One region of the Alicyclobacillus fodiniaquatilis genome, then DNA from elsewhere that is predicted to be linked to it. Evidence: predicted binding sites of a transcription regulator. Region 1 holds the regulator's gene; the other holds the start of a gene.

Region 1 (10,944 bases):
AGTTTGGAATCCACTTCCTGAATGTCTTCAAAGTCGATCTCGACAATTTGCACCGGCACATCCAATTCTTTCTGGATGCGATTGAGCACATCTAAGCCGCGTCGCCCTCGATTGCGTTTGAGCGCGTCGGACGAATCCGCGATGTGCTGTAGCTCTTCCAGCACAAAAGAGGCAATGACGATGGTGCCGTCCAAGAATCCGGTCTCCACCAGATCCGCAATGCGTCCATCAATAATCACCGAGGTGTCCAACAACTTTGCATCTCCCGGACGCAACGCTGCTTTCTTTTCTTTGTCCCGGTCTTTTAGAGACAACTTCCCGGAAAACAGGTTGATTAAATCCTCCCGTTTGGTAAACCCAATGCGCAATCCAAGGTACGCAAAGAAAACACTCACGAAGAACTGAACAGATACACCGACGACAGGAATCGCACGAATCTCCGGTGAAAACAAATACGCGACCACAAGTCCAATGACCACACCGATGGTTCCACCCAGGATGTCAGCCAATGGAGCGTTTTTCAACCGCTCCTCCAACCAGCGCAGCAACGCCGAGACGTAATTGACCAGTGAGATGGTGGCTAAAATAAACAATGCACACCCAATTGCGGCGCCAAACACCTTGTTCTGGAAAAGAGGATTATGACTCAGATGAAAAACGCGTGTGAATAAGTCCGGAGCAAACGTATAACCAAGGACTACCCCGATAACCGCAAAAAACAAGTGAACCACTTTTTTTAGCATAAAAACAGTCACCTCCTGTCAATAGTATGGGCATAAGAGAATGCGACTTAATCATTCTTTTCGCAAGCAGATGGAACAAACGCCCGTACAAGTGTACAACCTTCTAAATATTGGGGTAGTGCTTTTAGTTTAGCATCCCGCTTATACAGCGTCAAAAGGAAAAGGACCACACATGTGGCCCCGACACAAAACTGCTATAGAACTGTTGAAGTCTTTTCCCTAGATGACGGTCAAATACACTAAAGATATTTCGTAGAATCCACATCTTCACCGGATTTCATCTGACGCCGACGCGCGGTCTGATACTGCAGCCCCCGCAACATACCGTACACCGCATAAATCGCCAAAATCCCAAAAATCAACCAGTCGACGCGGACGTAGTGAAATTTGATCAAAATAAAGAAGCCAATCGCGAAAACAGGAATCAGAACAACTGACGACTTCGGGATCGCGACTTTTTTGAAATTGGGATAGCGAACGTTGCTAATCATGAGAAAAGACAGCAATAACATCCCAAGCGGCAATATGAGAATCGCCGGATGCAACACCGGCCTTGATAAAGCCATGGTGGCCAAAATGCCACCCGCAGCAGTGATGGGCAGTCCGACAAAGAAATGAGAAGATTTGGTCTGCACATTAAAACGGGCCAGGCGCATCGCGCCGCACATGGGAAACCAGATGGCCAGAACAAGTCCGATAAACCCAAGGTGACGCAACATCACCTCAAACATGATAAAAGAAGGAGCGACTCCAAACGTCACCATATCAGATAATGAGTCCAACTGTTTGCCAAATTCGCTTTCCGCATGTAATAAACGAGCCGCACGACCATCCAATCCATCTAAAAACATACCAATGACCACCAGCAAGGCAGCTGAGTCGTAGCGACCGTGACTCGCGACAAACATAGCCACCATGCCAATGACCAAGTTGCCCAATGTCAGAACACTGGGAATCGCCTTCGTGAACAATGATATGACCTCCCAGAGAATAACAGAAAAAACCATCAGGACAAATTAAATATGTCGATCAATTAATACCTGCTCCTGAATGCGTTGCAGCCCATCGCGAATCATTCTCGCGCGAACAGCCCCGACCCCTTCAACTTCATCAAGATGATCCACGTTCGCCGACAAAATATTGGTTAGGATATCGAAATGTTCGACCAAATTCTCTATCACCGGTTGCGGCAAGCGGCTGATTTTGTTCAGCACGCGGTACCCTCTCGATGGCACAACCTCTTCGAGAACATTGACACTCGGCGCGTAACCCATGGCCTTCGCCATTTTGGCGCCATCCATCAAATCGTCGGCTGGCATGCCGTGGAACAACGACAACACATGATGTGGCGTCACATCATGTCCATGATTCATATAGTCTTTCACCAGTAAATATGCCTGCTCGTCAACCGTTGCCACAAGTTCGTCCAACTGCATGCTGACCAGTCGGCCTTCACTCCCGAGCTCTGTAATATGTCGGCGAATTTCCGCCTTGATGCGCAGCACGGTCTCAAATCGCTGCAAGACCGTCGTCACTTCATCCAGTGTAACAGCCTCTTCAAATTCCAGCGCGCTCAGATTGGTCAATTCCTGATCTAACACGGTTTTGTATTTCTCCAAAGTTTGCATCGCCTGGTTTGCCTTTGTCAAGATAACACTTATGTCACGTAATACATATTTAAACAGCCCTTGATACAATGTGATCACGTTGCGCCGCTGTGATATACAGACCACAAGCTGCCCTGTCTCCCGCGCCACACGCTCAGCAGTCCGATGTCTCGTGCCAGTCTCAGACGTCGGAATGGTGTGATCCGGATTGAGATTCGTGTTGGCAAAAAGCACCCGTTTGACATCTTCGCTGACAATGATTGCGCCATCCATCTTCGCGAGCTCATACAGGTGGGACGGCGTCAATTCGCATTGGATGGAAAAACCGCCATCCATGATGGACAGCACTTTTTCCGAAGCGCCAATGACGATAAGCCCTCCCGTCTTCGCCCGCAGGATGTTTTCTATGCCATCACGCAACACAGTCCCTGGTGCGACCATCCGTAAAATCTTGTTGATGGTGATTTCCCGTTTGGTGTCTTCTTTCATCATCTTTCACCTCTAAAAGGCCCGAAGCATTGCATCCTGTAGTGTTTGCACCGGGACGATTTCCACCCCAGGAAACGACTCGGTCACCGTTTGACCAGCTGGAATAACACAACGTTGGAAGCCTAATTTTTGCGCTTCGCGCAGTCGCTCCGCCAACCGCGTGACTGTACGAACTTCACCGGTCAACCCGACCTCGCCAATATAGATATCCCCACGCGCCAAAGGTCTATCCCGATGGCTGGAGACCAGCGCCATGGCAATGCCGAGATCTACTGCAGGCTCATCGACACGCACGCCACCAGCCACATTGACGTAGGCGTCACACGCTTGCACCTGCATGCCCATTCGGCGTTCCAGCACCGCCAGCAGCATATTTACCCGCGTGTAATCAGCGCCCGTGGCCATGCGCCTTGGTGTCGCGAATCCCGTGGGGGCAACCAAAGCCTGCACCTCAAGCAATAATGGCCGCCGACCCTCCATCGCAGCGACCACTGCCGACCCTGGGACAATCGTCTGACGTTCTGACAGAAATAAAAGAGAAGGATTGGACACTTCCTGCAATCCATTGTCATGCATTTCAAAAACCGCCAGCTCATTGGTTGAACCAAATCGGTTCTTCACGGCGCGCAATACTCTATACATATGATGACGTTCGCCTTCAAAGTATAGTACCGCGTCAACCATGTGCTCAAGCATGCGAGGTCCAGCCAAAGCGCCGTCTTTCGTCACATGCCCGACGATGAACGTAGCAATATTATGCGACTTCGCGACGCGCAATAACATGCCAGTGCACTCTCTCACTTGCGCCACACTGCCAGGCGCCGATGTCAAGCTCGGCCGAAATACCGTTTGGATGGAATCCACAATTAAGAAATCAGGTTTGACCTGCATTGCGCTCTCAATCACCAAATCCAAGTCCGTCTCCGCAAGCACGTACAATTCATCATGCACGGTGCCCAACCGTTCCGCCCTCAGCTTGATTTGACTCGCGGACTCCTCGCCGGAGACGTATAGCACGCGCTTTTGCTGTGAGGCAATCGCCTGTGACAACTGCAACAACAAGGTGGACTTGCCAATCCCCGGATCCCCGCCGATAAGCACCAGTGAACCAGGGACAATCCCACCGCCCAGCACCCAGTCGCACTCTGTCATTCCGGTTTGAAACCGCTGCTCGGTTTGCGCCGGGATAGACTGAATCGGCTGCGGCGATGCTTTCGTTGCGGCAACTGCCGTCGACCTCATCGGCGCAACCGTCTCTTCCACCAGCGTGTTCCATTCCCCACAACCAGGGCAGCGCCCCATCCATTTGATCTCAATATGGCCGCACGCTTGACAAACGTACTGCGTCTTTGTTTTCGCCAAACGCCGTTCTCCCCTTTGCGGACATCCTTTACACAGATTCCCTCTACCATCATACCGAACGAATGGGCCGCGTCCATCCCGTATCGCAGAAAAACCCGCCGCAATCGCGACGGGTTTGACAACCTACAGATTGTGTTCCACTTTTTACGAGTTTGCAGCCATTGCGCCCGCTGGCTCGACCTTCAGGTGATCCCCATCCAATCCAATCCGCACAGCGTCGCCCTTGTTCACGGTGCCAGCCAACAAAGCCTCCGACAATCTGTCTTCGATATGTCTTTGAATTGCCCGCTTCAACGGCCGTGCGCCATACTGCGGATCGAACCCTTCCTTGGCCAAAAATTGCTTGGCCTCCTCTGTCAGAGTAAATTGGATATTCTGTTCTGCCAGGCGTTTTTGCAGATCGCTCACCATCAAATCGACGATGTGGCTGATTTGCGATTCGTCCAGGGCGTGGAAGACGATGATTTCGTCGATCCGGTTGATAAATTCCGGCCGGAATGTGCGCTTCAGATCTTCCATCACTTTCTCTTTCATATCGTTGTACTGGCTGGAAGCCCCCGGCTTAAAGCCAACACTGCCGCCCTTGCGCAGTTCTTCAGCGCCAACGTTGGAAGTCATGATGATGACCGTGTTGCGAAAATCGACTGTCCGCCCCTTGCCATCTGTCAGACGACCATCATCGAGCACCTGCAGCAAGATGTTGAACACTTCAGGATGCGCCTTTTCGACTTCGTCCAGCAGCACCACCGAGTAGGGTTTGCGCCGAACCTTCTCTGTCAATTGGCCACCTTCGTCATAACCGACGTATCCCGGCGGCGAACCAACCAAGCGCGCCGTGGAATGCCGCTCCATGAACTCGGACATATCAATGCGAATCATCGCATCCTCATCGCCGAAGACCGATTCTGCCAACGCGCGAGCCAACTCGGTTTTCCCCACACCTGTTGGGCCAAGAAAAATGAACGAACCAATCGGCCGCTTCGGATCTTTCAGGCCTGCGCGCGCGCGTCGGATGGCCCGCGCAACCGCCTCGACTGCCTCGTTCTGCCCGACAACTCGGTTGTGCAGAATTTCTTCCATGTGCAACAACCGCTCCGACTCTTCCTGAGCCAACTGTTTGACCGGAATCCCCGTCCAAGCAGCGACGACATGGGCAATGTCCTCCGTGGTCACGCGCACATCGTCATGCTGCTGCGTCTGCTGCCAGTGTTCCTTCAACTGCTCCAATTCCTGTTTGATCTTCTGTTCCTGATCTCGCAAGTTTGCAGCCTGTTCAAACTCTTGCCCCTGTACTGCAGAGTCTTTTTCACTGCGCACCTTTTCTAGCTTTTGTTCCAGCTCTTTCAGATTCGGCGGCGCCGTGTGCGTGCGCAAGCGAACGCGCGATCCCGCTTCATCCACCAAATCAATCGCTTTATCCGGCAAAAACCGATCCGAGATATATCTATCCGACAAGCGCACTGCGGCCTCCAGCGCCTCATCCGTGATCTTCACGCGGTGATGCGCCTCATACCTGTCGCGCAAACCGCGCAGAATTTCCAAGGCTTCTTCCGGCGTCGGTTGATCCACCGTGATCGGCTGGAATCTGCGTTCAAGCGCAGCGTCCTTTTCGATGTGCTTGCGATACTCATCCAGTGTCGTCGCGCCAATGCATTGCACTTCGCCGCGCGCCAACGCCGGCTTCAAGATGTTCGAAGCGTCGATGGCGCCTTCCGCGCCGCCAGCGCCAATCAAGGTGTGCAACTCATCGATGAACAGAATGATGTTGCCCGCTTGCCGAATTTCGTCCATGATCTTTTTCAGTCTATCTTCAAATTCACCACGGTATTTTGTCCCTGCAACCACCGTGCCCATATCCAGCACCATGACGCGTTTGTTGCGCAATGTTTCCGGAATATCCCCAGCCACAATCCGCTGCGCAAGGCCTTCCGCGATGGCCGTCTTCCCCACGCCAGGCTCACCGATGAGCACCGGATTGTTTTTGGTCCGACGGGAGAGCACCTGAATCACACGTTCTATCTCGGTGGCGCGTCCAATCACCGGATCAACCTTGCCGTCGCGCGCCATTTGCGTCAAATCGCGGGCCAGGCTGTCCAGCGTTGGCGTCCCCGCTGAACTGTCCTTCTCACCCGCCATGTCGGCTGCATCGCCGCCAAGCAGCTGCAGCACCTGTTGCCGCGCTTTGTTCAGACTGATGCCCATGTTTGCGAGGACGCGCGCCGCCACGCCTTCTCCTTCGCGAATCAACCCAAGCAAGATGTGTTCTGTGCCAACATAGGTGTGATTTAATTTACGAGCCTCATCAATGGAAAGCTCTATCACCTTTTTTGCCCTCGGTGTATATGTCATCTGACCGCCTTGGCCTTGGCCCTGACTTTGCCCTTGCCCGATGATCCGCTCTACTTCCTGTTGGACTTTATCTGCCTGGACACCAAGCATTTGCAATGCGCGAGCCGCAATGCCTTCCCCTTCGCGGACAAGGCCGAGCAACACGTGCTCTGTGCCCACACCAGGATGCCGCAGTCGGGAAGCCTCTTCTTGAGCCAACGCCAAAACTTTTTGTGCTCGTTCTGTAAAGCGTGCGTACATTATCCATGCACCTCCGTGTCATCTAGACGAAGTCGTTCGCGAATCAGCGCCGCGCGGCGGATATCGCGATCTGTTGCAGACAGCTCACGCTTAAAGTATTTCTGTAGGAAAGCGGGCTGCGTCGTCACCATCAATTCATTGAGAATACTCGCCGATACGCCTTGAATGATGCCGAGATCGATCCCAAGCCGCACATCGGACAAGCGTTGCAATGTCTCTTTGGAGTCCATGCGCCGCGCATAAGCCAACAGGCCGAACGAACGGCTGACTCTGTCCTCCAATTCAATACGGTTGCGCTGAAGAAGACCTTCTCTTGCGTTTCGCTCGTGTTCAATCAATTGATGAACAACACTTTCCAAATTGCCGATGATCTCTTCTTCAGTCTCGCCGAGAGTGATTTGGTTTGATACTTGAAACAGGTTCCCGAATGATTCAGAACCTTCACCGTAAATTCCCCGTACAGCCAGACCCACTTGCGAGACAGCGGTGAGTAGGCGATTGATGCTGCCTGACAAGGCCAACCCCGGCAGATGCATCATCACAGAGGCGCGAATGCCTGTGCCGACGTTCGTCGGACACGCTGTGAGGTATCCGTATTTTTCATGAAAGGCAAAGGTCAATTTCTGCTCCAACGCATCGTCTATCTTGCTGGCAAGTTGCCACGCTTCATTCAGGCGCAACCCCGGCATGATGCATTGCAACCGCAAATGATCTTCCTCATTGACCATGATGCTCACCATCTCATCGCGCCGGAGAATGACTGCGCCGCGTTTCTCTTGTTCCGCCAAATCAGGGCTGATCAGGTGCTTTTCCACCAGCACTTGTCTGTCCAGCGCAGCCAAATCTCGGCAGCGAATCATCTCATATTCCCCATGCTCCGACATGGCGTCGGTCTGAAAAGCTTCGCCAACGGCATTTATCACCTCATTGGCGTGACTGTCCGTCTGCAAAATCGGGAACGGATAGCCTTGTAGATTTCGTGCGACACGGATGCGACTGGTCAACACGATGTCATCGTCTGGCCCTCCGTCTTTCATCCACTGACTCATCGCATGCTGCAAAAAATCGCTTAATGACACCTGTATCCCTCCCTAGTCCTCCGTGCCTTTTTCCAAGGCCCGAATTTGATCTCTCAACTGTGCGGCATGCTCAAATTGCTCATCAGCCACGGCTTGCTGCAATTCGCGCCGCATCTGGTCCAACTTGCGAAGCTGCTGAACGCGCTGACCAGATTTTTGCGGTATCTTACCCGTATGTTCGTTGCCATTTTGTATGCGCCGTAATAGCGGCTCCAAACGGCTTGAGAAATTGTCATAACAATCAGGGCAGCCGAAGCGCCCCATTTTAGTAAACTGGTTATAGGTCATCCCACAATTGGCACACCGCAAACTGCTTGTCTGCACTGGCGCATAACCTGAAGAAGACTCCATATTCAAAAGCCCAGTGAGCAACTTGTTGAAATCAAACGCGTTGCCCGCAACAAACGGGTTCAAAATCTCACCTTGCTCTTTGGCACAATGTTCACAAAGGTGATAACCTGTCTTCTCGCCATTGACGATTTTGGTGACGTGAACCGTAGCTGGACGTTCATGACATCGTTCACAAATCATTCAGGACACCTCCCTGACATCAATCCTCATAGGTGGCAAGCACTTGAAGCGCCGTGTAGAGCAGTCGAGCTCGCAATCTATCCCGCAAAGGCAACTCGACGCTCAGAACCTCTCTTCGCAACATAATTTGCAACATCGCCGCCTCACGGCCGGTTATCCACTGTTCGCGCTCAAGTCGCTCAATCAGCGCTTCCGAGGCACTTTGTGTGACCTCGTCACCCCAGTCCCGCAGCAGTTGTAGCAATGTATGCTCTGGATCCAGCCGCACTTGCCGGATCCGGATGTAGCCGCCGCCGCCGCGCTTTGATTCGACGACATAGCCGTGATCCATCGTAAAACGGGTGCTTATCACATAATTGATCTGCGACGGAACACAATGGAATAAAGAAGCCAGTTCACTACGCTGAATTTCGATAAACCCAACATCGCTTTCCTCTAAAATGCGCTTTAAGTACTGTTCGATCACATCGGATATGTTGTTTGGCATGGCTGATTACTCCCATCCTCGGCAGCACCGCCTTTGACTTTCACTTATTTTGACTTTGACTTTCATTGACCTTATTATACACCGCACATTTGAAAACGCAAGCGGATCAACCGTTCATTGAAAATTAAACGTTTTCACGGTACACTTTTCCCAATATGACCTTCATCCATGAACATGCACAACGACAAATATGCTGGTTCAGGATAAGAAAGGAACTCGCCGATGTCCTCGAACAGGCAAAGGGAAATTCTGCATGCTGCAGTCAAACTGTTTGAACAGAAAGGGTACCAAGCCACTTCCGTACAGGATATTGCCGACGCTGTAGGGCTGCAAAAAGGCAGCCTGTATCATTACATACAATCGAAGGAAGAGCTGTTGATGCAAATTGCTGACGCAGCCATCCGTCAATTTAATGAACAACTTCAAGAGATCCTGGCCCGACCGATGACTGCCCAAGAAAAATTAGCAGCGATGATCCGCATGCACGTGCAGACGTCCATTGAAAATCTGGAGACGACCACAGTGTTGTGGAGAGAAGCTTTTTCACTTGGCGAAGCGCCACAAGGCGTCATTCAGAAAATGACCGACACGTATTTGGATCTCGTCACGCAGATATTAAATGAAGGAAGTGAAAATGGAGAATTCCAAGTTCATCACCCCCGTGTCACTGCGCTTGCCATCTTAGGCGCATGTAATTGGGTATACCGATGGTACCGCCCCTCCGGTTCCATGAATGCCAACGATGTCGCCCACACTTTTAGCAAACTATTCTTAGATGGATTATTGACCACTCATTAGAAAAAAAGACGTCTCATGATGCGAATCGGATTGCGCCGATGACTGCCCCTTTATTTTAAAGAAAGAGTAAAGCTTCACTGATAGTCAGACCGGCTTCTGAGGTGGTCTGCTGTACTTTTGATTTACGCTACAAGTTTCCATTTGAGTGCCGCACTGATGAATGTTGGTCCTCCATTACCCATCTTTGCTGATGAAGTCCATGTTTCTTCCACTTGCCACGTGCTAGATCAATGCGAAAAAATGCTATTTTGAAAAAAACTCAACTGATCTGTCAATATCTTTTCTCATTTTGTTAAAAGCATTTATAATATATAGGTATGATGTCGAAGTTTGACGACTTATCAGAGAATATGTCGTGTCTACATACAAACAAAGGATGGAAGTGATGCCCTTTCACGGATGTGAAGGTTTCCGCAAACCATCAAGACACGAAGCATATTGGCTCAACACATCCTAGTAGCACAAAACGACGCTTCAATCTATGTAGGTCAGGGAAAAGAGGTCGCAGCGCTTGATGCTCAATGATAAAATCATTCAACTGACACAGGATTTACAGTTGTCAAATGGTGCTCATATACTGTACCTCTATGAAGATCCAGCGCTCTATCTAAACAACGCAATTGCATATATTCGCACCGGGATCGAGCAGGAACATCATATTCTATTAATTGAAAGCAGCAGTGTATTTCAGAACATCAGAGAGAGGTTAAGTTACTTTTTAACGAAAGAAGACTTACATAAGGTTCATTACATGAATAATGAGCAATTTTACAGTGCATACGGAGATTTTTATTCCAAAACCATTGTCGAACACTTTAACAGCATATCGAACGCATACATATCCAATCATATCCCTTTGCGCACTTGGTCTAACGTTGTCTGGAAAGCACAGGATGACATCGTACGAAAGTTAGAAAATCATGAACGGAACTCAGACATGGCACTACAAGATATGCGCATGATTGGTGTATGCGCCTACAACAGCGCAGTGTTGACCGCTTCGTTGCAGACAATGCTGATGAGAAATCACGAGTATCTGATGACAGACACAGAATTGGTGCGTTCATCCCTGTACAGTGACAGTGAAGGGAAAGTCATATTCCCTTCTATTTCAATTCACTCCGAAATGGAGTCGGAGCGCAACTTTTACAAGCAAAAACTGGATTTTGCCCATGTGATTTCCCACGAGGTACGCAATCCTTTAACTGTCATTAAAGCTTACGCATACATGATATCACAAACAGAGCCAGGCTTGAGTG
Region 2 (10,944 bases), on a different contig from region 1:
CCACCTTGAAGCCCAGTGTTGAGCCGTGTTTTTTTCCTGGCGCAAAAAGCGTAGAACTTGGGCCCAAGACATGAGCGTTGCTGTTGGGTGATCCAAATCTCCGCCTTCCATTTGCGCTTGAACGCGTTCCGATTTGCTCTTCTTGCGCTCCTCTTTGGCAATTTCGATGATTTGCCGCTGCTGTTTGCGCACACAGGCGTTCCAGCGAAAGCCACAAGCTGCAGCGGTTCTGCCAAGCCTGCGCGAAGCTTCGTTGAAACCAGCCAGTTGTGTACTCCCTTGCTTAATATGTTTTAAAACAACTTCTGCCAACACTTCATCGTCTTCTGTTGTCCATGCATCTTGGCGCATGGCGCGTGATGTTTGACGCATCCTAAATTCCTCCTACAGTTCTTTTGTTTGTTAGTAACCCACATCCGCACGTGCGTACTTAAGAGTTATCACGAGACTATCATTTGTTATATCCAATTTTGCAAGGGCTTAAACATCACATCGCTACTCTGAAAATGAAATCGATACCTTGGCGCACACCACCTGCGATGCCCGCAAAAGACTAACGTCTTGGTGATGATGCCGGACAGTTCACATGATTGTCTGTCCCCAAATGAGATAACCCCAGACGAACAGATCCGATCACATTTGATCAGCCCTGTCCGTCCGGGGTTTTCTTTCATCAATTTTCACTTTTTCTGTGAATTCGCCGCCAACCGCGCCGTCGATATATCTCCGTGTGATTGGCTCCGACAAACGTAAACGCCATCTTTGGCCTTTTGCGCCTAGCGGAGCGTTTGCGAAACAGGCGTATCAACATGCGAACAACAAAGAACAGACGCGTCACACGCGTCGTTTGCCACAGTGTGTAAAATAGCGAAAACAACTTAAAAGTGCGATATATCAATCGAACGATTCCCACAGGCCTCACTCCTAGCGGTAGTGTTGCCCACTGTGGGAAAGCTCATGCTTCGTCCATTGTCAACGATGGATCTACCCTGGAAATGAATTGGTACTTTGGTGTACACCAGCCGCGCTGCCTTGATGGACTCGTATTTTCATGATTTTGCTGATGCGGGACACATCACGCATCGCGGTCTATTTTTTTCACTTCAACGGCTTGCAGCGCTGCTGCAATCAGACCTTCCACGTCGAGCTCTGCCTCAGCCAAACGCACTTCATCTCGCTTTGGTTGTGTTTTCGGACGTTTTGGCGCAAACAAAGAACAACAATCGTCATATGGCAAAATGGACGTTTCATAAGTTCCAATTGCCTGTGCACGGCGAATGATGTCCAATTTGTCCTCGGCGACAAGCGGCCTGATGATGGTCAAATCGGTCACTTCATCAACCACGTGAAGCCCAGATAGTGTCTGACTTGCCACCTGGCCTAAGCTGTCCCCGGTGACAAACGCCAACCAACCATACTGTTTGCCCAAGGCTGTGCTGATATGAAACATCATACGGCGCAAGAGAATGGTACGAAGTCCTTCAGGACAGGATTTCCGAATGGCGGCCTGTGTCTGTGTCAATGAAACGAGATTGAGATTGAGCGATCCCGACCAGCCTGCAAGCGTCTTTGCCAAATCTTCGACTTTGCGCTGCGCGCGTTCACTCGTAAACGGAAAGCTGTGAAAATGGACGAGATCAACCACAAGCCCACGGCGCATGGCCTGCCAAACCGCAACGGGACTGTCAATACCGCCAGACAGCAACGCGCCCACGCGTCCGCTCATGCCCACCGGAAAGCCGCCTGCCCCCTCAACGACATCTGCATATACGTATGCGCCGTCATCACGGACATCGATATGGACCGTGACGTTTGGCTCATGGACATCGACCTGCAATTCAGTAAACCGCTCTGCGAGCGCACCGCCCACATGACGCGCCAGTTCCATACTATCGAGCGGAAATTGCTTGTTGCCACGGCGCACTTTCACTTTGAAAGTCGACCCCAAGTGACGCGCTTCCTCAAGCACTTGCGCAGCAACTTCCGTTATCGCGGCGACATCAAGCGGCGCTGCCATGACAGGACTCAACGAACGAATGCCAAATACTTTTTCTAGTTTTCCCAACACCGCTTCCACAGGCGCCCCATGTAAACTGACCAATGTTCGACTGCTGATCCGCCGAACTTTGATTTGCGGCCACTGGCCAAGCGCATTTTGAATGTTTGAAAGAAGCAGACGCTCCAACTGCGAACGATTGTTTCCCTTTGTGTTGATTTCGCCGTAGCGAACAAGAATGTGTTCATACATACGATCCACCTGTTTAGACCCCCACCATGCTTTTTAACCAAGATGTCTGTTCACGAACGATTTCAAGCGCGGCGGCAAGTTGCGACCAAGGTGTCTCCGGCTGCCAGGAAAATCGCACAAACGCCTCCGCCTGCCGTGCTTCAACCCCCATTGCGGTCAGGACATGGCTGCGTTTTTTTGTACCTTGCGCCGTTGAACAAGCGCTCCCTGCGGAAATATACAGCCCTTGTGCTTCCAGCGCATGCACGATGACTTCGCCGCGCAATCCCGCTAGTGACGCTGCAACGATATAAAAGGAAGCGGTTTTCGGCTGATAAACGGTCCACCCCGGAATCGCGCGCAAACCGGCGACAAATTGCTCGTAGTGCTGGACTGCCAAATTCGCATCCCCCAAGTGTTCACTCACTTCTTGCGCTGCCAGGCCAAAAGCGATTGCGCCAACCACATTCTCCGTACCAGAACGCAAGCCAAATTCTTGTCCGCCGCCATGCACTAGCGGAGATAAGCGAAGTCCCTCTCGGACATAAAGCGCGCCGGTTCCTTTTAAAGCGCCAATTTTATGTGCAGACACCGTATATAAATCAATGGGCCATTTCCCTAGATAAAGTGGCATTTTCCCTAACGCTTGCGTTCCGTCAACATGCAATCGCAACTTGGGATAGGCTTTGAGCTGTGCAGCCAATTTCTGCACGGGCATTATCGCGCCTGTTTCGTTGTTGACGTGCATAACACTCACTAAAACCGTATCTTCGCGTACCGCTTGCAATATATCAGATACCGCGATATCCCCGTTGGCGTCCGGCGCGATGTACGTGACATCCCACCCCTGACGTTCAAGCTGCCGCATAGGTTCAAGCACGGCAGGGTGCTCAACTGCAGTCGTGATCATATGGCGACCCCGATTTTTGAGTTGCACTGCGCTTCCCAAAATCGCGAGATTGTTGGCCTCTGTGCCTCCACTCGTAAACACAAGCTGTCCATTTCTCGCGCCGAGGGCGGCAAGCACTTGCGCACGCGCCTTTGACAACCGCGTTTCCGCAATCATCCCTAAATGATGCAATGACGAAGGGTTGCCATAGATGTCGAGCGCCTCCGTCACACATTGCTTGACTGTCGGCCGCAAAGGTGAAGTCGAAGCGTGATCCAAATATAGCGTTTGATCCGGCATCATCATCCCCCCTGTCTGAAAGTGAATTGATGGCTTTGCGCGCACCAACCGTGATACTTCATAAACGCACATTTCTATGCTGCTGTTGACGCAAGCAGCATCATGGATGGCAGTCTGCCGCGTACAAGCATAATGCCACCAAAAAAGACGCGTCAACACCAGCCTGATTTTACACTCAGCTGGTGTTGACGCGTACGCTCACAAAATCGTTTCACTTGCGGGCTCTCAAAACATTGACGCCCGTGTTTTGCGACGGATCAGCGAACGACGACTTCGTCGATCAAGCCGTATTCCTTTGCTTCCGCCGCAGACAAGAAGTTGTCTCTGTCGGTATCCCGCTCCACGCGCTCCAACGGTTGACCAGACCTATCGCTCAGAATTTTGTTCAACTTTTCGCGCGTTTTCAGGATGTGTTTCGCGTGAATTTCGATATCCGAAGCTTGCCCTCTTGCGCCACCGAGTGGTTGGTGAATCATCACTTCAGAATTCGGCAAGGCATAGCGCTTGCCCTTTTCACCAGCCGTCAAAAGTACAGCGCCCATGCTGGCAGCCATGCCTACACACATCGTGCTGACTGCAGGTTTAATGTGTTGCATTGTATCATAAATGGCCAGACCAGCAGATACCGACCCGCCGGGGCTATTTATGTACATTTGAATATCTTTTTCAGGATCATCCGCCGCCAAGAAAAGCAACTGCGCCACAACGGCATTGGCAACATCGTCGTCAATTGCCGTACCCAAAAAGACAATGCGGTCCTTTAACAAGCGCGAATAAATATCATAGCTGCGCTCACCTCTAGATGTCTGCTCAACTACATACGGAATCAGGCTCATCTGACACGCCTCCTTCTTATTCAATACAATACCCATCATGCACGAAAAACACCATTTAGTCAAGAATAGTCAAAGTCAATTGACATTCGTTTCTCATACACGCGGCTGTTCAGGAAATACTGAGTTCACAAAACATGAAAAGAGGTGATTTTGGCTTGCAACAGAACATCGGGACTGCTGACCGCTACATGCGAATGTTCACTGGTATCTTGGCCATTGGTTGTGCAACCACCCGCCGTCGTCGTCATTCCCCATTTGGCAACGCGCTGTTGCTGTCGTTCGGCGCGATGAAAGTGGCGGAAAGCGTGACGGGCTGGTGTCCGTTGCAATACGTCAGCCAAACCTTGTCTTGCAACATGGAGGACCGCAATAAAGCAAGCGCAATTGCGCCGCTGTCGCCAAAACAGTCATCGGCGCCCAAAACGTGTGACCAGGAGACTGAGCACCCCCCTCAATCCAAACCAACTTCAGAAGAGAGCTCGTGCCAGTCAGAACTGCACAGTCACGAACCATCGGAATAAATTTTTGCAACATCGAAACAAGCCTTTTCATCATTAATATTTTACGCACAAATTGTACCAAAATAAAACAGGGTCATTCCCGCTCAAGCGATTTTGACAGATCACCTGAGTGGACTGACCCTGTTTTTCTTTACCCTCATGTTTAAACCGATGTGGCCGTTGGCACTCCTGCCTCCTGTCGACTGAAGCGTACACCGTATTTTCCTTTACGAGTGCGGTATATTTCCACATTGGTCGGACGTGCTGTCCGGCGAATCCGGTCGTCCGCTTCCACCCACATCACAGCACAATACGCTTCGAATTTCGACTCATACAACCCTGCAAAATACACCCACTCGTCCATCCGCCATCCCCTCCGCACGTAGTATCCTCAAGTGAGGTCCGAGCTAGACCGGAAAAGGGTGTATGTGATGGCAAAATAGGCGAATAGCACTTTCATCTGACGTGCGACTTTGATACAATGAACATCACACCATTTGCCGTTTAGGCTTCCATGACAACCTACAGTGACCGTCAAGGCGTATGATACAAGAACTTACTCCAATTTTTCTCAAGAAGTGTTTAGGGAGTGATTTCGATGATGACAAAGGAAGAAATTCTTGTACTAAAAACCAAACTACTCCCCAGCGGCGCGGACGCCGTCATCGACTTTCTTGCCGCTCGTCATGCGCAACTCGAGGCGACCAATATTGTTTTAGAAAACGTGCCCCAACTGATTATCGGCCGACATGGAATGATTGCGCGCATTCCCATCAATGGACGCATTAAAAAAGTGAGTCAACCAGAAGAAGTGTTGCAGTGTCTGCAGACGTTCTTCATGCAACAGTCGATGAACAGCGATAAACTTTACGTATTTGTGAATCTACCAGATATTCCAATTCCGCCAGAGGTACAGGAAGTTTTGTCGGAAGTTGAGGCAAAAGCATTGCGCAGAGAGATGGTCAAGAAACGAATCGACGAGGCACTGGACGCCCGTGACAAACTGGCATTTGATATCGCAGTCAAGGAACTCACCGAACTACAAAACGAACAAGGCGACCCGTCTGGATGGCAAACCAGACGATACATCTAAAAGAAGCAAAAGAAGCATGTGAAAAAATCCTCGCCTTTTTAAGTTTGATGGATTTTCACATGTCTCTAGTCACCGATGAAGCGAATATGCGATAATGAAGGCGTGCCTTGATGCACGCCTTTTTTATTTCAGTTGAACTGGATCTTTACCGCAATCCATTTTTGGTTATGCTAAAAGCAAAATGATGATTGTTTGGGAAAGGGCGGATACGCATGCAAAGGACGAGAAGGTTGCTGTACCTCCTCTTTGGCTTGATGTTCGCATTTGTCCTAATTGGTATCATCGTACACGCTTTTGTGCTCCTTGCCATTTTCATGATCTGTGGCATCATCCTTGGCGTCATCGGCGATGCCATTGAAAATAAGCCCACAAAACCTTATGAAGCATACAATCATCTGCACGACCGCCATCATGCCGGCCATGATGTGTAAAACCATTCACATTGGAGCGTGTGAACTGTGGATCGAAATGACTTACTTGCCGAAGCGGATGATCTCGCCGAGCTCATTTTGCACACGCCGGAGCTTGCTGCATACCGAGATGCGCAAGCAGCCATGGAGCGCAATCGCGAAGCTGCTCATCTGTTGCGGAAGTTTCACGAACTCCGAGAACAAGTCGCCGAATTCCAAGCCCGTCGGGTCCCTCCCATGCACTACAGCTATTTACTAAAGGAAACAGACGAAGTATTGCAGAAAATGGAGGAGATACCAGAAATCAAGGCTTATGAACAAGCGCAAAAGGAACTGGAAGAGCTGCTGACAGCCGTCACGGATCGACTTTCTTCAGCGGTACAAGTGCGTGACGCGGACGGACTCGCCCATTCCAGTCACGTTGACACTTAAATCAAACGATGATATGCTGACGCAGAAAATGGCGAACAGCCAAATTTTGATAACGGATAGGGATGAAATCATGGCGGACGAGCATCAACATACACATGACCACGAACACGACGAAGACGAAGTGATTGTGCTTGAAGATGAAAACGGTCAGGAACATCAGTTTGTGCTTGGCGAGGTTCTCACCGTCGATGAAAAAGATTACGCTGTTTTGTTGCCTATCGACGAAGAAATGGAAGAAGGCGTCATCTTCCGTATCGACGGTGAAGAAGGCGACCAAATGGTGCTCGCCGAGATCGAAGACGATGAAGAATGGCAAAAGGTTGTCGACGCATACAACGATGACCTTTTTGAAGATGAAGAGGACGACGAAGCGTAAACACCGCCATCACCCATTTGTGCATACGAGCCTTGCTCCGCACACTGCGAGCAGGGCTCGTTTCATGCCGGTATCCCTTGTTTGCCTCGCTCTCCTTTCTTTCGAGGTTGTCATTTTAAATAGTTCCAATATAATGTGAACGAGACCATTAATTTTTTGAGAGGGGATCTACACATGACAGTAGAAACCGAAAAGCTTTCAACACTACTCCATGAGAATCGGACCTTCCCCCCTTCCGAATCGTTTCGTGCACAGGCAAATTTCCAAGACGAGAACATCTATCAGCGTGCGCTTGACGACCCCGAGACATATTGGGCAGAACAAGCAGGCGAGTTAAGTTGGTTTAAGCCATTTGAAATCGTTTGCAGTTGGCAGCCCCCACATGCAAAATGGTTCATTGAGGGTAAATTGAACGCCGCTTACAATTGTGTAGATCGCCATACGGAAACTTGGCGCAAAAACAAAGCGGCCATCATCTGGGAAGGTGAACCTGGAGATCAACGCGTCATCACATACGACATGTTGCGCCGCGAAGTGGATAAGGCTGCGCATATGTTGAAATCATTGGGTGTCAAAAAAGGGGACCGCGTCACCATTTATTTGCCGATGATTCCCGAACTCCCCGTCGCCATGCTCGCTTGCGCGAAAATCGGCGCTGTACACTCCATTGTCTTTGGTGGTTTTTCAGCGAAATCCCTGCGTGAGCGCATCATTGACGCGGATTCCAAAATCCTGATCACAGCTGATGCCGGCTGGCGACGCGGCAAACAAATTCCGCTCAAAGCCAATGCGGACATCGCTGTGGAAGAGACCCCCATTGAACAAGTGGTGGTCGTATCACGGGTCGGTGCGGAATCGAATATCACGATGAAAGATGGACGAGATGCCTATTGGCATGAACTCATCAAACAATCTCCCACCACGCCGTTTGAGCCTGAACAGATGGATTCAGAGGACATTTTGTTCCTGCTCTACACTTCCGGGACGACTGGGAAACCGAAAGGCATCGTCCACACCACTGCAGGTTACCTGACAGGCGCCAATACATCGATGCGAACCGTGTTTGACCTCAAAGATAGCGACATCTTCTTCTGCACAGCAGATATCGGCTGGATCACAGGCCATACGTACATTGTATACGGCCCCCTCAGCGCAGGCGCGACTGTGGTCATGTACGAAGGTTCACCGGATTATCCCGGAAGGGATAGGTTCTGGGAAATGGTCGATCACTATGGGGTCACGATTCTCTATACCGCGCCCACGTCCATTCGCACATTTATGAAATGGGGCCCGCAATACCTGGAACAACACGATTTGAGCAGCCTGCGTTTATTGGGCACGGTCGGCGAACCCATCAACCCTGAGGCTTGGATGTGGTATCACGAGCACATCGGTAAAAAGCGGTGCCCGATTGTCGATACCTGGTGGCAAACCGAAACTGGCTGCGCCATGATTGCCCCACTGCCAGGCATTGTCGAGACAAAACCAGGTTCGGCGACCCGCGCTGTGCCTGGCATTGAGATCGACATTGTCGATGAACAAGGCAATTCGGTCGACGCCAAAGATGGCGGTTATTTGGTGATTAAAAAACCGTGGCCATCCATGCTGCGCACCGTCTGGGGAGATGACGAACGCTTCCAAAAAACGTACTTTGGCCAATTCAAAGACACTTATCTGCCAGGTGATGGCGCACACCGCGATGAACAGGGATATATCTGGATTCTCGGCCGCATCGATGATGTCATCAACGTATCTGGCCACCGCATCGGCACAGCTGAAGTGGAAAGCGCTTTGGTCGCCCATCCGGCGGTGGCAGAAGCAGCGGTGATTGGTCGTTCAGACGCCATCAAAGGGCAAGCCATTACGGCGTTTGTCAGTGTCAGAGAAGGTGCTCGTACAGACGACGCGCTTATCGCAGAACTCAAACAGTCTGTGGTCGAGAAAATCGGCGCGATGGCGCGTCCAGAAGAAATCATCTTCAGCGCAGAATTGCCAAAGACCCGCAGCGCAAAAATTATGCGGCGGCTCCTCAGAGATATTGCCGAAGGTCGTGTCCTCGGAGATACAACCACGCTCGCGGATCCGACAGTGGTTGAAGAATTGAAGGCACAGTATAAAGATACGGAATAACAAACGAGGCAGGTGAGGTAGCCGCTGATGTGGTGCACCTCACCTGTTTGTCTGTCGCCTGTCGCGCTCTCGGTCAAGCATTGCGTTTAACCGCCTGGCTGCTGACGGCGGTGCTTATTGCACAGTCCACGAACGACCACCGTCGATGGTTTTCAGCAATTTCGAATGCAAGAAATCGGTGGATTGAAGTAAAATCCAACCTGTGTGCGCGTTGATAAATGTGACATTGAAGATACTCAGTAACGCAAAAAAGAGGAGCTTGGCGGCTCCTCTGCATCCTGATCAGTATACCTCATGTTGACACCACTACATCTTGATGGCCCCGCTCGTGATCCCTCTTACGAAATAACGCATCAGGAAACTGAAAAGAATGGCCAGCGGGATCGCAGAGAGTGTGAACGCTGCCAACTGTATATTGAAGGCGTTCGCAGACGGCGCAAGCGCGGGCGCGTGGAAATTGACGATGGCAACCGCAAGTGTCTCAGCAGAGCCATTCAATACAAGCGACGGCAAGATGAAATCGCTCCAAATGTTGATGACATTCATCAAGGCGAGCGTCACCAAAATGGGAAACGACAAAGGAATGACGATGTTCCAGAAAATCCGGATATCCCCCGCCCCATCAATGCGGGCAGATTCAAACAAATCCTGTGGGAGACTTTGAAAAAACGAACGAAGCACGAGAATGGCAAATGCCTGGCCTCCCGCCACATATGGGAAAATCAATCCCCAATCGCTGTTGAGCAAATGCAGATTTTTGATCTCGATGAAAAGCGGGATCAAAGTCAGAAAACCTGGTACGAGCAACAGGGCAAAAATGACGATAAACAGCACTTCTTTTCCAATGAAATGCAACCTGGCGAACGCATACGCGCTTAGGGCAGCGAACGCCAGGGTCAATACGACACTGACCACTGTAATTATGATGGAAGTTGTATAGGAAGAAAGCGTCGCCTGCAACGCCAATTTATAATTTGCCCAATCCAGGTGCCAAGAAGTAAACCACCAGGGATTCTGCGCCGTTTGGACGCCAGTTTTCAATGAATTGACGAGCATGTAGAAGATGGGAAACAGCGTGCAGATTCCGAGCATCACAAGGATGATGTGCAGGGCTAATCCTCTGAGTCGCAAAGCCATATTCGTTTCACTCCGTTCGCAGAACTATCTCTTACAACAACCCAGGTGAAATCAATTTAATCGCTCGACTGAACATACTTCATGTTGACAACTGCCAATATGCCGACGAATAAGAAAATCAGGAAAGCGACCGACATGCCATACCCATACTGCCCATAATCAATCGACGTTTGATACATGTAAAACACCGGTGTCACCGTGGATGTGCCTGGTCCGCCGCCTGTGAGGAGCATTGGGGTCAATAGATTTTGGGAAACGCCGACAATGGCCAAGATCAGCAGCAATTTGAACTGGGAAGTCACCAAAGGAATATCAATTTTAAAAATTCGATTCCATAAACCGACGCCGTCCACGGACGCTGCATCCATCAATTCAACGGGAATCGATTGTAACCCAGCATACAGAATCAGCAAGTTGAATGGATTCACCCAAGGGAACCCTAATCCAATCAATGAACCCAACGCATAATGTGGATTCGCCAGCCATTCGCGCTTCCAGGAGGATAAACCCAAATCTTGAAACAGTTGATTCAAAATTCCCGACGGTTGATAAATGAACTCCCACAACAGGATCACAACCACACCCGGAATCACCATCGCCAGAATAAAAACTGT

The links. Region 1 encodes CtsR, which represses protease genes until heat stress. Its sites were predicted from a motif close to ATGGTCAATAAAGGTCAAACA; they were not measured.
Region 2: clpP (ATP-dependent Clp endopeptidase proteolytic subunit ClpP) is a predicted target of CtsR. The motif match lies at 4,308-4,328, and genes of this name have one in related genera.

Annotation. Positions count from the first base shown of each region.
Region 1 is NZ_JBHUCX010000001.1:58,741-69,684, forward strand. It holds gene ACFSB2_RS00375 (PIN/TRAM domain-containing protein) at 1-743, opposite strand, end outside; gene pssA (CDP-diacylglycerol--serine O-phosphatidyltransferase) at 983-1,714, opposite strand; gene disA (DNA integrity scanning diadenylate cyclase DisA) at 1,760-2,839, opposite strand; gene radA (DNA repair protein RadA) at 2,852-4,201, opposite strand; gene ACFSB2_RS00395 (ATP-dependent Clp protease ATP-binding subunit) at 4,346-6,793, opposite strand; gene ACFSB2_RS00400 (protein arginine kinase) at 6,790-7,869, opposite strand; gene ACFSB2_RS00405 (UvrB/UvrC motif-containing protein) at 7,882-8,400, opposite strand; gene ACFSB2_RS00410 (CtsR family transcriptional regulator) at 8,420-8,887, opposite strand; gene ACFSB2_RS00415 (TetR/AcrR family transcriptional regulator) at 9,110-9,685, shown strand; gene ACFSB2_RS00420 (ATP-binding protein) at 10,200-10,944, shown strand, end outside.
Region 2 is NZ_JBHUCX010000092.1:104,523-115,466, forward strand. It holds gene ACFSB2_RS21920 (RsfA family transcriptional regulator) at 1-351, opposite strand, end outside; gene ACFSB2_RS21925 (hypothetical protein) at 674-913, opposite strand; gene thiI (tRNA uracil 4-sulfurtransferase ThiI) at 1,076-2,248, opposite strand; gene ACFSB2_RS21935 (cysteine desulfurase family protein) at 2,262-3,416, opposite strand; gene clpP (ATP-dependent Clp endopeptidase proteolytic subunit ClpP) at 3,674-4,252, opposite strand; gene ACFSB2_RS21945 (YgaP family membrane protein) at 4,408-4,773, shown strand; gene ACFSB2_RS21950 (hypothetical protein) at 4,916-5,116, opposite strand; gene ACFSB2_RS21955 (IDEAL domain-containing protein) at 5,351-5,845, shown strand; gene ACFSB2_RS21960 (hypothetical protein) at 6,058-6,276, shown strand; gene ACFSB2_RS21965 (YlbF/YmcA family competence regulator) at 6,304-6,687, shown strand; gene ACFSB2_RS21970 (DUF1292 domain-containing protein) at 6,644-7,063, shown strand; gene acs (acetate--CoA ligase) at 7,238-9,193, shown strand; gene ACFSB2_RS21980 (carbohydrate ABC transporter permease) at 9,500-10,330, opposite strand; gene ACFSB2_RS21985 (carbohydrate ABC transporter permease) at 10,387-10,944, opposite strand, start outside.